2 regions of the Jeotgalibacillus sp. JSM ZJ347 genome follow, and region 1 is predicted to be linked to the other one. Evidence: riboswitches for the same ligand, from Rfam matches in the RefSeq annotation. Region 1 holds a riboswitch; the other holds the start of a gene.
The links. Region 1 has a riboswitch for lysine ahead of ACH6CZ_RS00820 (aspartate kinase). Riboswitches for the same ligand answer to the same signal wherever they lie in the genome.
Positions count from the first base shown of each region.

Region 2: another riboswitch for lysine. It lies ahead of ACH6CZ_RS10530 (Na+/H+ antiporter NhaC family protein); the one in region 1 lies ahead of ACH6CZ_RS00820 (aspartate kinase).

Region 1 covers NZ_JBISEN010000001.1:170,801-178,497, reverse strand. Annotated here, with positions in the region: gene sdhB (succinate dehydrogenase iron-sulfur subunit) at 1-745, opposite strand, end outside; gene sdhA (succinate dehydrogenase flavoprotein subunit) at 748-2,508, opposite strand; gene ACH6CZ_RS00830 (succinate dehydrogenase cytochrome b558 subunit) at 2,568-3,176, opposite strand; gene ACH6CZ_RS00825 (YslB family protein) at 3,559-4,002, shown strand; gene ACH6CZ_RS00820 (aspartate kinase) at 4,042-5,271, opposite strand; lysine riboswitch at 5,383-5,562, opposite strand; gene uvrC (excinuclease ABC subunit UvrC) at 5,621-7,393, opposite strand; gene trxA (thioredoxin) at 7,486-7,697, opposite strand, start outside.
Region 2 covers NZ_JBISEN010000002.1:1,008,911-1,016,607, forward strand. Annotated here, with positions in the region: gene ACH6CZ_RS10515 (bifunctional metallophosphatase/5'-nucleotidase) at 1-581, shown strand, start outside; gene ACH6CZ_RS10520 (HD-GYP domain-containing protein) at 610-1,707, shown strand; gene yunB (sporulation protein YunB) at 1,764-2,519, shown strand; lysine riboswitch at 2,586-2,768, shown strand; gene ACH6CZ_RS10530 (Na+/H+ antiporter NhaC family protein) at 2,892-4,511, shown strand; gene ACH6CZ_RS10535 (sodium-dependent transporter) at 4,810-6,333, shown strand; gene ACH6CZ_RS10540 (methionine/alanine import family NSS transporter small subunit) at 6,348-6,458, shown strand; gene ACH6CZ_RS10545 (YutD family protein) at 6,752-7,036, shown strand; gene ACH6CZ_RS10550 (cytosolic protein) at 7,333-7,560, opposite strand; gene ACH6CZ_RS10555 (DUF3055 domain-containing protein) at 7,609-7,697, opposite strand, start outside.

The DNA of each region.
Region 1 (7,697 bases):
TTCTGAACATCTGAAGGTTTGTATCGCGGTTCAGTGCTGCTATTGATGTTGTAAGCGGAATGCCCTTAGGACACGCCTGAACACAGTTTTGTGAGTTACCGCAGTTTGATAGTCCACCATCGCCCATAATTGATTCAAGACGCTCATTTTTATTCATTGCACCGGTTGGATGTGCATTGAACAGGCGAACCTGAGATAACGGTGCAGGACCAATGAAGTCTGATTTACTATTCACGTTTGGACACGCTTCAAGGCAGACACCACAAGTCATACATTTAGAAAGTTCATATGCCCACTGACGCTTTTTCTCAGGCATACGCGGTCCGGGACCAAGGTCATAAGTACCGTCAATCGGAATCCACGCCTTCACTTTTTTCAGTGAGTCGAACATGCGGCTGCGATCTACCTGAAGGTCACGTACAACCGGGAATGTTTTCATTGGCTCAAGCTTAATTGGCTGCTCCAGTTGATCGACAAGTGCCGTACATGACTGACGCGGCTTGCCGTTGATGACCATTGAGCAGGCTCCACATACTTCCTCAAGACACCCCATATCCCAAGAGACAGGAGTTGTTTTTTCACCTTTTTTATTGAAAGGATTTCGTCTGATCTCCATTAGTGCAGAAATGACGTTCATGTTTGCACGGTATGGAATCTCAAACTCTTCGAAATAAGGCGCAGAATTCTCATCGTCCTGGCGGTGTATTTCAAATCTGATGACTTTTTCTTCTGTTGCTGTTGCCATGATTATTTTGCTCCTTTCTTCTTAGAGTAATCACGCTTACGCGGTTCGATCAGTGATACATCGACATCTTCAAAGTGGAATTCCGGTGAGTTTGTTCCCGGATTGAATTTAGCCATTGTTGTTTTCAGGAACTTCTCATCGTTACGTTCCGGGAAGTCCGGCTTATAGTGGGCTCCACGGCTTTCATCACGGTTCAGTGCACCGATTGTTACAACGCGTGCTAAGTGCAGCATGCCTTTCAGCTGACGGGTAAATACTGCGCCCTGGTTACTCCATTTAGCTGTATCGTTAATGTTAATACGATTAAAGCGTTCCTGAAGCTCCTGGATTTTTGCATCCGTTTCACGCAGCTTATCGTTGTGACGAACAACCGTTACATTATCAGTCATCCACTCACCAAGCTCTTTATGGATCACATAGGCATTTTCATCGCCGTCCATTGCCATGATTTCATCCCACTCCTGCTTCTTTTCATTCTCGAAACGCGTGTAGATTTCCTCAGGCATATCTTCAACAGTCTTCTCAAGTCCCTGGATGTATTTCACTGCGTTTGGTCCTGCGACCATTCCACCATAAATAGAAGAAAGCAGTGAATTTGCTCCAAGACGGTTCGCACCATGGATAGAGTAATCACATTCACCTGCTGCGAACAGTCCAGGAATGTTTGTCATCTGATCAAAGTCTACCCAAAGTCCACCCATTGAATAGTGAACGGCCGGGAAGATCTTCATTGGTACTTTACGCGGGTCATCACCCATGAATTTTTCATAGATCTCAATGATGCCTCCGAGTTTGATATCAAGCTCTTTTGGATCTTTGTGGGACAGATCAAGGTAAACCATATTTTCACCATTGATTCCAAGCTTCTGTCTGACACATACATCAAAGATTTCACGTGTTGCGATATCACGCGGAACAAGGTTACCGTAGGCAGGATATTTCTCTTCAAGGAAGTACCAAGGCTTACCGTCTTTATACGTCCATACACGTCCGCCTTCACCACGAGCTGATTCACTCATCAGACGAAGCTTGTCATCTCCCGGAATTGCTGTCGGGTGAATCTGAATGAACTCACCGTTTGCGTAATATACGCCCTGCTGATAAGCAACAGATGCAGCAGCACCTGTGTTGATTACAGAGTTTGTAGATTTTCCGAAGATAATGCCAGGTCCGCCTGTTGCAAGAATAACTGCGTCCCCTTTGAAAGATTTGATCTCCATTGTCTTCAGATCCTGAGATACAACCCCGCGGCAAACACCATCGTCATCAAGAACTGAACCAAGGAATTCCCAGCCTTCATATTTTGTTACAAGACCGGCTACTTCGTGTCTGCGTACCTGCTCATCTAATGCATATAGCAGCTGCTGACCAGTTGTAGCACCGGCAAATGCTGTACGGTGGTGCTGTGTACCACCAAAGCGGCGGAAATCAAGCAGACCTTCAGGTGTTCTGTTGAACATAACGCCCATACGGTCAAGAAGGTGAATAATTCCCGGTGCTGCATCACACATTGCTTTAACCGGAGGCTGGTTTGCAAGGAAATCTCCACCGTATACTGTGTCATCAAAGTGCTCCCAAGGAGAATCCCCTTCTCCTTTTGTATTAACAGCTCCATTTATACCGCCCTGTGCACAAACAGAGTGTGATCTTTTTACAGGTACAAGCGAGAAGAGGTCTACTGACATTCCTGCTTCAGCTGCTTTAATCGTTGCCATTAGGCCGGCCAGACCGCCACCTACAACGATGATTCTACCTTTACTCATTTTGTCACTCTCCTTACTGATATCAAAAGCTGCTTACTGCAGCTGAAAAAGTTAACGAATTAAACAAATGCAAGAATTGAACGGATACCAATGATTGTCAGTACTACAAACACACCAAGTGTTGCATACGTTGAAATCTTTTGTGAACGAGCGCTCACCGTGATACCCCAGCTGACCATAAATGACCATAGACCGTTAGAGAAGTGGAACGTTGTCGATACGACTCCAAGTATGTAGAATGCAACCATCCATGGATTCGCTAAGATCTGCTCCATCATACCGAAGTTTACTTCAGCTCCAAGTGCAGCCTGAATACGAGTTTCCCATACGTGCCAAGTCACGAAAATCAATGTGATGACACCTGAAATACGCTGCCAGAAAAACATGTAGTTACGAAGTGTTCCATAACGTCTTGTGTTGTTCTTAGCAGTGAATGCGATATATACTCCATAGATTGCGTGGAAGTATAAAGGAATAAAGATAATAAATAGTTCTAAGAAAATTCTGAATGGTAAACTTTCCATGAAATGCGCTGCATCGTTGAAAGCCTGTTCGCCTCTAGTAGCGAAATGGTTGACAACTAAATGTTGAATCAGGAAGATCCCTACTGGTATAACCCCTAGTAAAGAATGCAGCCTCCTCCAATAAAACTCTCGATTTTCCGCCATCGAATGTAACCCCCTCTAAAATAAATACAGCTGCTGAAAGCTATTCCCTAGAATGATAGATTCAGCAAAATTTTCGCACAGTATAACATTTATGTGACAAATTTATTGTACTCCTCTCGTAATGGAGCGTCAAGAAAACGTATACATAAAAACGATTCTAAATATTTTTTATTCTATCTGCTCAGTTATAGGGGATTTTCCTATATTTTTCTGCTGTTTTTCACAAAAAATTCACAAAATCACTTTTCACAATTTATTATTTCAAAAAACTGCTTATCTATATGACAATATGCCGATTTCGCTAGAAAATCTCTATTTGACCTTACACTTTCACACACAACAATTTATAATGAAGAGATTGAAAGTGAGGTTCGGTTAATCAATGAGCGATAATGACAATATGACACAGGACTTATTTGGCTACCGGTTGATCAGGGATGAACTGATACCGGATCTTTTAGGTAACCATACAAAAGATATCCTGTACTGGGCAGGAAAAAAACTTGCCAGAAGCTACCCATGCAGTAACGAAGGCGAAATTATTTCTTTTTTCATCCGGGCAGAGTGGGGTGACCTCTCTATCATAAAACAAAAAAATTATGAAATACATTTCGAACTCGCAGGCAATGTGGTGCAGGAAAGAATTCAGCACAATGACCCGCTGTTTACACTCGAAGCAGGCTTTATTGCTGAACAGATTGCGATGATTAAGCAATATCAGACCGAGGCTGTTTATACCCGCAATAAAAAACACTGCGTTCAGATCGAGCTAAAATGGGATCAAAAAGACCCCTATTCATTACCTTCGAGAAAAGCCAGTTTATAAAAATTCAGCAGGCTCCATGTTTTACAGGAGCCTGCTGTTTTATGCTTCTACAGTATTTTTGTTAAGCCCAAAGCTTTCATGAATTGCATTTGCAGCATTGATCATCTCATGTGAATCAACAACAACTGATACTTTGATCTCAGACGTGCTGACCATTTTCACCTGAATGTTCTGCTCTGCAAGCACACGGAACATCTGCGCCGCCACACCAGGGTTTGAAACCATCCCTGATCCGACAATCGAAACTTTTGACAGATTTGTTTCATGCTCAATTTCCTCGTAGCCAATTTCTTCTTTGTTGCGCGCGAGAATCTGTAAAGTCTCTTCAAGTGACGACTCTTTTATCGAAAATGACAAATTTACTTTCCCTGTATCAAGCTTACTTTGAATAATGATATCCACATCTATATGATTTTCAGCAAGAATGGAGAACACTGCAGGGAATCCTGTCAATTCATTCTCAAGACCTACAACCGTCATTCTTACGATACCCTTATCAAACGCTACGCCCCTTACTACTAAATGCTCTTCCATTGGTGCATCCTCCTCAATTAACGTTCCTTCAATTTCTTCCATACTTGATCTGACTGTTAATTTAATCCCGTAATTTTTTGCAAACTCAACTGCTCTCGGATGCAGCACACCCGCTCCAAGGTTCGCAAGTTCAAGCATTTCATCATATGAAATCCCGTTTAGCTTCCTGGCGCCTTTCACATAACGCGGGTCGGTAGAATATACACCATCTACATCTGTATATATATCGCATCTTTCAGCATTTAAAGCTGCAGCAAGCGCAACGGCTGTTGTATCAGAGCCACCCCGGCCAAGCGTTGTGATTTCACCGTTTTCATCCATGCCCTGGAATCCTGCAACAACAATGACACGCCCTTCTCCGAGCAGGCTTTCAACGCGATTTGTCTTCACTTCAGTAATTCTTGCATTGCTGAATACAGGCTCTGTGCGGATTCCCGCCTGCCATCCGGTTAAAGATGTACTTTTATAGCCTCTGTTCTGCAGTGCCATTGCAAGTAAAGACGTAGACATCTGCTCACCAGTCGTCAGCAGCATATCCATTTCTCTTTTTTCAGGCCGCGAAGTCATCTCTCCAGCAAGCCTGACTAATTCATCAGTTGTTTTTCCCATTGCGGATACAACAACAATGACGTCATTTCCCTTTTCCTTCTCAAGGATCACTCTGTTTGCGACGTGATGTATTTTTTCAACCGATCCTACTGAAGTACCGCCAAATTTTTGTACAATGATTCCCACTTTATTTCCTCTTCCCTAACATTATTTCTCAACTGTTTACGACAATAAAAAAAGCAACAGGGAGAAAATCTCCCCATTGCTTTTATACAGACAATATTATCTGAATCGCACAGGTGAGATAGCTCTCCAGAACGTAATTGTTCTGACAGCCCTGCATTTGTTAAATACAGAACCAGCAAAAAATCTGATGAATGATTTTCCGCTTCGGCGGTCTGCACCTTTCACGCTGCTTCACAGGGTTTCATCACCCTCATCAGCGGTACTCTTTGCATCCGCACCTCTATCACCACTTTAAAATAAAGTGTTCAATTGTGAATCATTATAGCATGAGACTTTTCAGTCAGCAATGCTAATCCTGTAATTTTTCAATGACTTTTTCAGCAGTCTTTGAAGGTAATCCTGCTTTAACAATTTCCTCAAGCGATGCTTCTCTCAGCTTTTTCACAGATCCGAAATATTTCAGCAGCTGCTTTTTCCGCTGTGGTCCGACACCTTCAATATCATCGAGCACAGACTGAATGGAGTTTTTCGCACGTACCTGCCTGTGGAATGTAATTGCAAAGCGGTGCACTTCATCCTGAATTCGCTGCATAAAGTAAAATTCCTGACTGCGTCTGTTCAGCGGAACAACTTCAAGCGGGTCGCCGAATAAAAGCTGGGAAGTGTTGTGGCGATCATCTTTTGCAAGACCAGCCACCGGAACGTCAAGACCAAGTTCATGTCGTAAGATTTCTTTCGCAGCTTCAATCTGACCTTTCCCTCCATCAATTACAATCAGATCAGGCAGCGGCAGTTCATCCTTGAGAACTCTTGTATACCGTCTTCTGATCACTTCACGCATTGATTCATAATCATCCGGTCCCTGAACAGTTTTAATTTTATATTTACGGTACTCTTTTCTGGCCGGCTTTCCGTCTACAAAAACAACCATTGCCGACACGGCATCAGAGCCCTGAATATTAGAATTATCGAAAGCTTCTATCCTGTATGGCGTATAAATGTTCATTGCTTCACCCAGATTTTCAGCCGCTTTGATCGTTCTTTCTTCATCCCGCTCAATTAATGCAAATTTTTCCGTTAAAGCAATAGAAGCATTTTTTGCCGCAAGATTAACTAGATCTTTTTTCTGTCCTCTGACAGGCTGTCTCACATTCGTTTCAAGCAGCTCTTCAGCCATTTTCTGGTCAATTGTTTGCGGGATTAATACTTCTTTAGGTTTAAAATGGTTCGGCTTCATATAAAACTGACCTAGAAACGATAGGAATTCACCTTCCGCTTCATCATAGATCGGAAATAGTGAAACGTCCCGTTCAATCAGCTTACCCTGACGGATAAAGAAAACCTGTACACACATCCAACCCTTATCTACCGCATAACCGAAAATATCGCGGTTTGTAAAGTCATTCATGGTCATCTTCTGTTTTTCCATTGTCGCTTCTATATGAACGATTTGATCACGGAATTCTTTTGCACGCTCAAACTCAAGATTTTCAGCTGCCTGTTCCATTTTTACTTTAAGATCTTTTTTTACTTCTTTGAAACCGCCGTTTAAAAACCTGGCAATGTCCTCAGTCATTTGGCGGTATGTGCTTTGCTCCACTTTGAATTCACAAGGTGCCAGACACTGCCCCATATGGTAATACAGACAGACTTTATCAGGCATTGTTCTGCATTTTCTTAATGGATACATTCTATCCAGCAGCTTTTTCGTTTCATTGGCTGCCTGAGCATTCGGGTAAGGCCCAAAGTATTTACCTTTATCTTTTTTTACTTTACGCGTAATGAGTAGTCTCGGGTGACGCTCTGCTGTTACTTTTATAAAAGGATAGTGTTTATCATCTTTAAGCATAACATTATATTTCGGGTCATGCTTTTTAATGAGATTTAATTCAAGAACGAGCGCTTCCATATTAGATGAGGTCACGATATATTCAAAGTCCTCAATTTCTGAGACAAGGCGCTGTGTTTTCCCGTCGTGTGAGCCTGTAAAGTAGGATCTCACTCTATTTTTAAGTACTTTCGCTTTTCCCACATAAATAATTGTACCCTGTCTGTCCTTCATCAGATAACAGCCGGGCTGGTCAGGAAGGACTGCGAGTTTATGTTTCAGTTGATCTTTCATGTTGTAAGCCTCCTGCACGCATGTTACCTATATTTTACTCAATTGAGAGTCAGAAGCAAAATAAAAGCCGGGCACAAGGCCCGGCTCAGTTATTATGCGTGTTTGTTTAATAGTTCTTCAAGTGCTTCTTTCGGCTGGAAGCCTACTACTTTGTCAACGATTTCTCCGTCTTTGAATACGACAAGTGTCGGGATACTCATGACACCGTATTTGCTTGCTGTTTCCTGGTTTTCATCAACATCAAGCTTTACGATTTTTACTTTATCACCCATGTCAGTATCAAGCTCTTCTAGAACTGGTGCAA
Region 2 (7,697 bases), on a different contig from region 1:
CTGACTTGAACAGTGCTTGGCTTGAAGAAGGAAAACGGCTTCTTTCAAATGAAATTACTGTGCTTGATCAACCGATACCTCATAACCCCCTCGAGGCGGCATCACCACTGTCAGTTCTGCTGGCTGAAGCAGTGCTTGAGTGGTGTCAGGCAGATTGTTCAATCGTAACAGGCGGTCTGCTGCTTGGTCAGCTTGAAGCAGGACCTGTAACGGAATATGACCTTCATAAAATTCTTCCTCACCCCATCAATCCTTGTATGGTGGAACTGACAGGGAGTGAATTAAAAGAAGTACTCAGAGAATCCAGACATCAGAACTGGCCAACTACGGTGATCAGGGGACTTGGGTTCAGAGGCACAATTTTAGGCGAGTTTATTTACAAAGGGCTTGAAGAAATTGATCATCAATTTTATGTAAACGGAGAGTTGGTGCGGTCAGATCAAGTTTACCGGATTGCAACCGTTGATATGTTTACATTTGGTTTTTTCTTTCCGGAAATGCACAGAGCAAAAAAACAGTACTTTATGCCTGAATTTTTACGTGATATTTTAAAGGAGAAGCTTAAAACTACAGCCCGTTAAAAAATAGACAGAGAAGGGTGATCAGTCAATGAGATTAATATCCACAAAGGTTCTTCGGGCTGGGATGGTATTGGGTCATACCATTTATAATGTAAATGACAAACCTCTATTGCAGGCAGGTGTTACGCTGAGTGAGCCAATGATTTCCCGACTACGTTTTTTGAAAGTGCAGTACGTCTATATTTCAGATGAGAAATCTAAAGGCATTGAGGTAAAAGAGAGTGTGCCTGTTCATGTCAGACAGGAATCGATCAGGGAAATGAAAGATGCATTTTCTTCAATACGGACAAGCAAGCAGAAAAATATGGCTGCCATGCTTGAAAGCAAGACCGAAAAAATACAACATGTATTAAAAGGAATTATGAGTGAAATGGATGCAAATCAGGATCTGCTCATGATCTTATCAGATGCTTATATTTATGATTCTTATATATTCCATCATTCATATAATGTCACGCTGTATACACTGGCGATTGGAAAAGAGCTGAGGCTACCGGTTAAACAGCTTGAACAGCTGGGACTTGGCGCCATGCTCCATGATATTGGAAAAACAATGGTGGATGAGTCAGTCCTGATGAAGGAAGGGCCGCTTACAGAAGAAGAGTTTGAGGAAATTAAAATGCATACAGTACATGGATTTGAAGTGCTGAAAAATCTTCATAATGTTTCGTTACTGACCGCTCATTGCGCGTTTCAGCATCACGAAAGACTGAACGGTTCAGGTTACCCGCGGGGCATCTTTGTTGAGGATATTCATCTTTATGCAAAGATTCTCGCTGTTGCAGACGTATTTGATGCCTGCACGTCAAACCGTGTTTATCGTGATAAAATGCTGCCTGCTGATGCGCTTGAAATTATCCTGGCTGGGTCAGGTACATTATTTGATCCGACAGTGATTAAAGCTTTTCAGATGGGTGTGGCGATTTATCCGAACGGGCTCACCGTACAACTGAGCGACGGTAGAAAAGGAATTGTGGCGCGGCAGAATAAAGGCGTTTCAACGCGGCCGGTGATCAGGGTAGTGGAAGAGAGCGGGAAAATCGTCAGAGCTACATATGAAGTTGACCTGTCGGCACATCTGGATGTGACAATTGCTGAGACTGATATCTCTTTTATAACTGAATAATTCTAAGTAAAAAACCCTTCTGACCTGCATACACTGCGTTATAGGAGGGCTTTTTTATGCGCAGAAAAAGAATGATGATCAAGCCGCTCACAGCACGCTCTGTCTGGCTGCTGTCATTGGTGTTATTTCTGCTGATGACAGCCATTGGGCTCGCTGTTATCAATACTGGTATTAAGCCAACTTTGATGATCTATGCCGAGTCCCAGACACAGAAAATCGGTGCGCTTGTAATCAGTAAGGCAGTAAACAGAGAGATTGCAAACGTCATGGATATCAATGAAATTATTGAAAATGTACCAACGGATTCAGCTGAAATGGTCACCACAAAGTTTAATACAGAAATTATTAACCGGGTACTTGCAGAAACCACAGAGCTTGTACAGGAACAACTGCGGGCAATTGAAAGAGGAGATACAAGTATTTTAAAGTCTCTGACTGAATTAGATCTAGAAGTGGAAGATGCCGGCAACCTTGAAGGAATCGTCTATACGGTGCCTCTTGGTCAGGCTACCGGAAACGCGTTACTTGGAAACCTTGGACCAAAAGTACCAATCAGGTTTCATGCAGTCGGAAGTGTGACGTCAAACATTAAATCAAATATTGATGAGTTTGGTATTAATAACGCATTTGTTGAGATTAATATACACCTTGTAGTAAATGTTCAGATTATCGTACCGTTTGCGACAGAAGTGACGACAATTGAACAGGATATACCGGTTGCAATGGGGCTGATTCAGGGACAGGTTCCTGAAATTTACAATGTCGGCGATGGTATGTCTCCTTCACTTGAAGTTCCGATTCCAACAAATTAGTCTTGAATTGAAGACAGTCACTTGTTATAATTGTTCAGTAAAATGAATAATCACCACATCATAATCCGATGGGGTAGAGGAGCAGTATTTAAGAGTAATCTGTGTGAGGATGACAACTGCGATCACAGATGAAAGGGGATCACTGCCGAAATGGTAATAATCAGTCAGGGTTTTATCATTGGGGTTATCTTTAATAAGGATAACACTCTCTTTCCGCAGCATTTTGCGGGTTGAGGAGCTACAGATCGTGATGGAGCATAACATTACTAACTTTCAAGGGTAATGGTAGAGTCCTCTATCATTGCCCTTTTTTGCGTTTTTTACGATTATGCCTCATACCTTGCCCTATCAAAAATTAAAGGAGGGAACATTATGGAAGGAACTTGGTTATCACTTTTACCACCAATCATTGCAATTGTAATGGTTTTACTTACTAGACGCGTCCTACTTTCGCTTGGCGCGGGTATTGTCGCAGCAGCACTATTAATCACAAGCTTTGGACCGCTTGCGACGCTTGAAACACTCTGGATGTCATTTAGCGGCGTATTTTGGGAGCACGGGTCAGATGGAGAACCCGGCGCACTGAACTTATGGAATATTTTTATTATGTTATTCCTGATTATTCTTGGTGTGATTACAGCATTCATTAACGTATCTGGAGGCGCAAGAGCGTTTGGGGAATGGGCAATGAAGCGCGTGAAAACACGTGCCGGTGCTCAGGCTGTAACTGCTTGCCTTGGTATTATTATCTTTATTGATGATTACTTCAACAGCCTTGCAGTCGGACAGGTGGCACGTCCACTGACTGACCGTCACCGCGTGTCGCGTGCAAAGCTTGCTTATCTGATCGATTCAACAGCAGCGCCGATCTGCGTGGTGTCACCCGTATCAAGCTGGGGAGCATACATCATCGCAGTAATTGGCGGGATTCTTGCTACACATTCAATTACTGAATACACAGCATTCTCGGCATTTATTCAAATGGTGCCAATGAATCTTTATGTATGGGCAGCACTTGGAATCGTCTTTATAGTCGCACTTCGCGGTGTTGATTTTGGACAAATGAAAGTGCATGAAAACCGTGCGATTGAAACAGGCGAAGTATATGACCCTAACAAAGATATTCCGGGAGAACTTAAAAATGATCTTCCTACATCAAAGCACGGAACAGTCGGAGATCTAATCTGGCCAATCATCGCTCTTGTGGTTGGTACAGTGGCTTCGATGATGTGGACAGGCGCTCAGGCTTATACAGCTGACACAGGAGAATCTGCAACGATTCTTCAGATGTTCGAGTATACTGATGTAGCAAAATCACTTGTATATGGTGCGCTAGTTGGACTGGCGGTAGCCATCGCATTCTTTATCCGTCAAATTGGCCGTTCTGAGAAAATCGGTGGAGCTGAATTTTTCCTTGCACTAAAAGAGGGCGTTAAATCAATGCTGCCGGCGATCTATATCCTTGTATTTGCTTGGATGATTGTTGGTCTTATTGGTGATCTTGGTACTGGTGAATATCTTGCAGGAATCGTAGAATCATCGAATCTGCCACTTGGATGGCTGCCAGTGTTACTATTCTTAGTTGCAGGCGTAATGGCATTCTCAACAGGTACATCATGGGGATCATTCGGTATTCTGCTTCCAATCGCAGGAGAAATTGCAGCAAGCACAGATATTTCACTCCTTCTGCCATCACTTGCAGCCGTACTTGCAGGTGCTGTATTCGGAGACCACTGCTCACCAATTTCTGATACAACGATCCTTTCTTCAACTGGAGCGGGAAGCAATCATATCGACCACGTTGCAACGCAGATCCCTTATGCCCTAACTGGTGCTGCCATTGCTTCAGCAGGTTACATTATGCTTGGCTTCTCAGGAAACACGTTACTTGCGCTTGGACTTGTCATTGTACTGCTTGTTTTATTTGCAGTGATAATGGGCAGGAATCCTGATAAAGCGAGAACCGTGTCAGCTAAAGAAGAGCTGGAGTAAGACATTTGAAGCCTGAATGGTTAACGCCATTCAGGCTTTTTTTAAAAGGACTATTGTACGATTGGAAAAATGTATGAATTATATAAAGTGTGAAAGATTTTGCACACTATTTCAATAAACATTGATATAACAGTGTTTATTTATTTTTCTAGATTATAGTAATATAATTTCAGAATTTTTTAAAATAGTACTTTTACATTTAGGAAGCAAGTGCTATACTGTTTTTAGATTATGAGAAATAATCTGAATATATAAAAACTTCCACTTATTCAGGAAGTACTTTCAGGGGGGTAATTAGATGAATCGTCAACAGTGGGGATCGCGTGCCGGATTTATTCTTGCAGCAGTCGGTTCCGCAGTCGGACTCGGAAACATTTGGCGTTTTCCGTATGTCGCTTATGAAAACGGTGGGGGAGCATTCTTTATTCCATATTTATTTGCACTCTTAACAGCCGGTATTCCAATTCTTATCATGGAATTCACCATCGGTCATAAGTACAGAGGATCAGCGCCACTGTCATTCTTCCGCATGAGCGGTAAAAAAGCAGAATGGCTTGGGTGGTGGGCAGTATTTGTATCGTTTGTTATTTCCACCTACTATGCAGTTATTATTGCCTGGGCAATGAGGTATACAATCTTCTCATTCGGTCAGGCTTGGGGAGAAGATACAGAAGGCTTTCTATTCAGTGAATTTTTACAGCTTGACGTAGCACCTGGTGAAACAGGCGGCATTGTGTGGGGAATTTTCATCCCACTCGTACTTGTATGGGTCATTACACTGGGGATTCTACTTGCTGGTGTTAAGAAAGGGATTGAATATGCAAACCGTATTTTCATCCCGACACTTGTTATTTTATTCCTGATTATCGTCATCAGAGCGGTAACACTTGAAGGTGCAGCTCAGGGTCTGAATGCATTCTTCCAGCCGAATTTTGAAAACATACTGGAACCGTCAGTCTGGGTAGCAGCTTACGGTCATATTTTCTTCAGTTTATCAATTGCGTTTGCAATCATGATTACTTATTCAAGCTATCTTCCGAAAAAATCGGACATTACGAATAACGCATTTATCACAGGTTTTGCAAACTCAGGGTTCGAGCTTTTAGCTGGTATCGGAGTATTCGCAGCGCTTGGATTCATGGCTTCACAACTGGATGTTCCGGTTTCAGAAGTTGCTTCTGCCGGTGTAGGACTTGCCTTCGTGGTATTCCCGCAGATTATTAATCAGCTTCCGGGGTTAAACGGAATTTTCGGTGCACTATTCTTCTTCTCGCTTACACTTGCCGGATTGACTTCACTAATGTCGATCACTGAAACGTATGTAGCAGGTTTAACTGAGAAGCTTGGTATCTCCCGTAACAAGGCTGTTCTTTTCGGGGGCGGACTTGCCGGATTAATTTCTATTCTGTTTGCCACTCAGGGCGGGCTATTCTTCCTTGACGCAGCAGATTACTACATTAACCAGTTTGGTGTAGCAGCTATTGGTCTGGTCGAAGTGATTATGATTGCATGGATTCTGCGTAAAACGAACGTGCTTCAGGGTCACGCTAACCTGACATCAGATATTCACCTTGGCGGATGGTGGAAAGCATGTCTTGCGATCGTTACACCAATCGTACTTGGATACATGATGTTTGGACTTGTTACAGATAACCTCTTCCAGCAGTTTGACAACGATTCTGGTAACTATGAAGGTTATTCCAACGGATTTGCACTGACGATGTTCTTATCGTCAGCAGGTGCAGCATTTGTCCTTGGAATTGTGTTATCAACACTAAAATGGAGCCGTTCAACACCAGTTGAGCTTCCGGATAAGGACTAAGGGAGGGATTCGCAATGACAGCCAGTGCAATTGTAATGATGGTAATTGGGATCGTTCTTTTATGGGGCGGACTTGCTGCAAGTATTACGAACGCAGTAAAGAAATCCAAAAATAAAACAGCTTAATAAATAGGCTGCCTGTGCTTAATGCATAGGCAGTTTTTTTAATGTATACTCAGGAGCTAGGTCATATTCATTCATGGCAGAAGGAAGCCATGATGACATAGGTGATACCTCGGGCGGCTCCGGTTCTTTTGAACATCCAGTTATCAGCAGGATCAAAAGAGCAGCATAAATAAGCTTCATCGAAACAACACTCCTTTATGCAAGTTTGTCCAGTTCGAATCGGAATCATGCATAGAAAAAATTGTGTTGTCATGTATAATAGGAAGTAGTTAACAGGCAGGAGTGAGAATCTGATGATTACAATGCATAATCAGCAATATGAAATCATAGAGGAATTCAGGGAAGGTTATAATGAAGAGGCTTTTGAAGCGAGATACAGTGAGATTCTGCATAAGTATGATTACATTGTAGGTGACTGGGGATACGGACAGTTGCGGCTGAAGGGCTTTTTTGAGGATACGAATCAGAAGTCTTCTTTTGATACGAAGATTTCTACGGTGAAGGATTATTTATATGAGCACTGTAATTTTGGGTGCCCTTATTTTATTGTGAAGAAGGTTGCCGGGGCTAAAAAGTAGATGGTGTGGTGAAAACTAACCGTTTCGCTGCGCTTCGGGCGGACGCTTTCCGGACGGAGGTTGCCAAGCCTCCTCACCTTCGGTTGCGGGGTCTCGGCTTCCCTCTAATCGTCCCGGAGTCGCCGCCCTACGCTCCGCTGCACTATATTGGTGTTTAATATACAATGAAGTATGTCTCCTTTTAAATTGAGATATACTTCTTTTTGTTTTCGATGTGTTAAAAGCCATTTTGGTTTATGCACAGCTGGAGCTACAATCACCAGCCAATTTTAAAAAAGACAAATCAGTAAAAAACATCAAGGCTTATGTGCACCGGGATCGAGTCTTGGAATGTATTCGTGGTCGCCTTTGTTTTCGTAGTTGAATGCGCTGTAGTAACGCTGTCCTTCTCTCCATGGGCCAGATTTGTTTCTGACGAGTGTATATTTCCCTCTGGGTGAGCCGTAGGGGCCTTCCGGGAGGGTTTCCGGTATCAGGTATTCCTTTTGGACTTCGACGTTTGAAAAATCGCTGTAGCGTTCCATTACACTGCTCCTTTTTGGTTTAGTATGAGCAGGCGGGCTTCAATTGATTCACAGGATCACTTCGTATAAAAATTCTCGCAGCTCGGATGCGTCCTGTTCAGAAAGCTTGAATGCATGTTCAATATAACCCTCTTCAT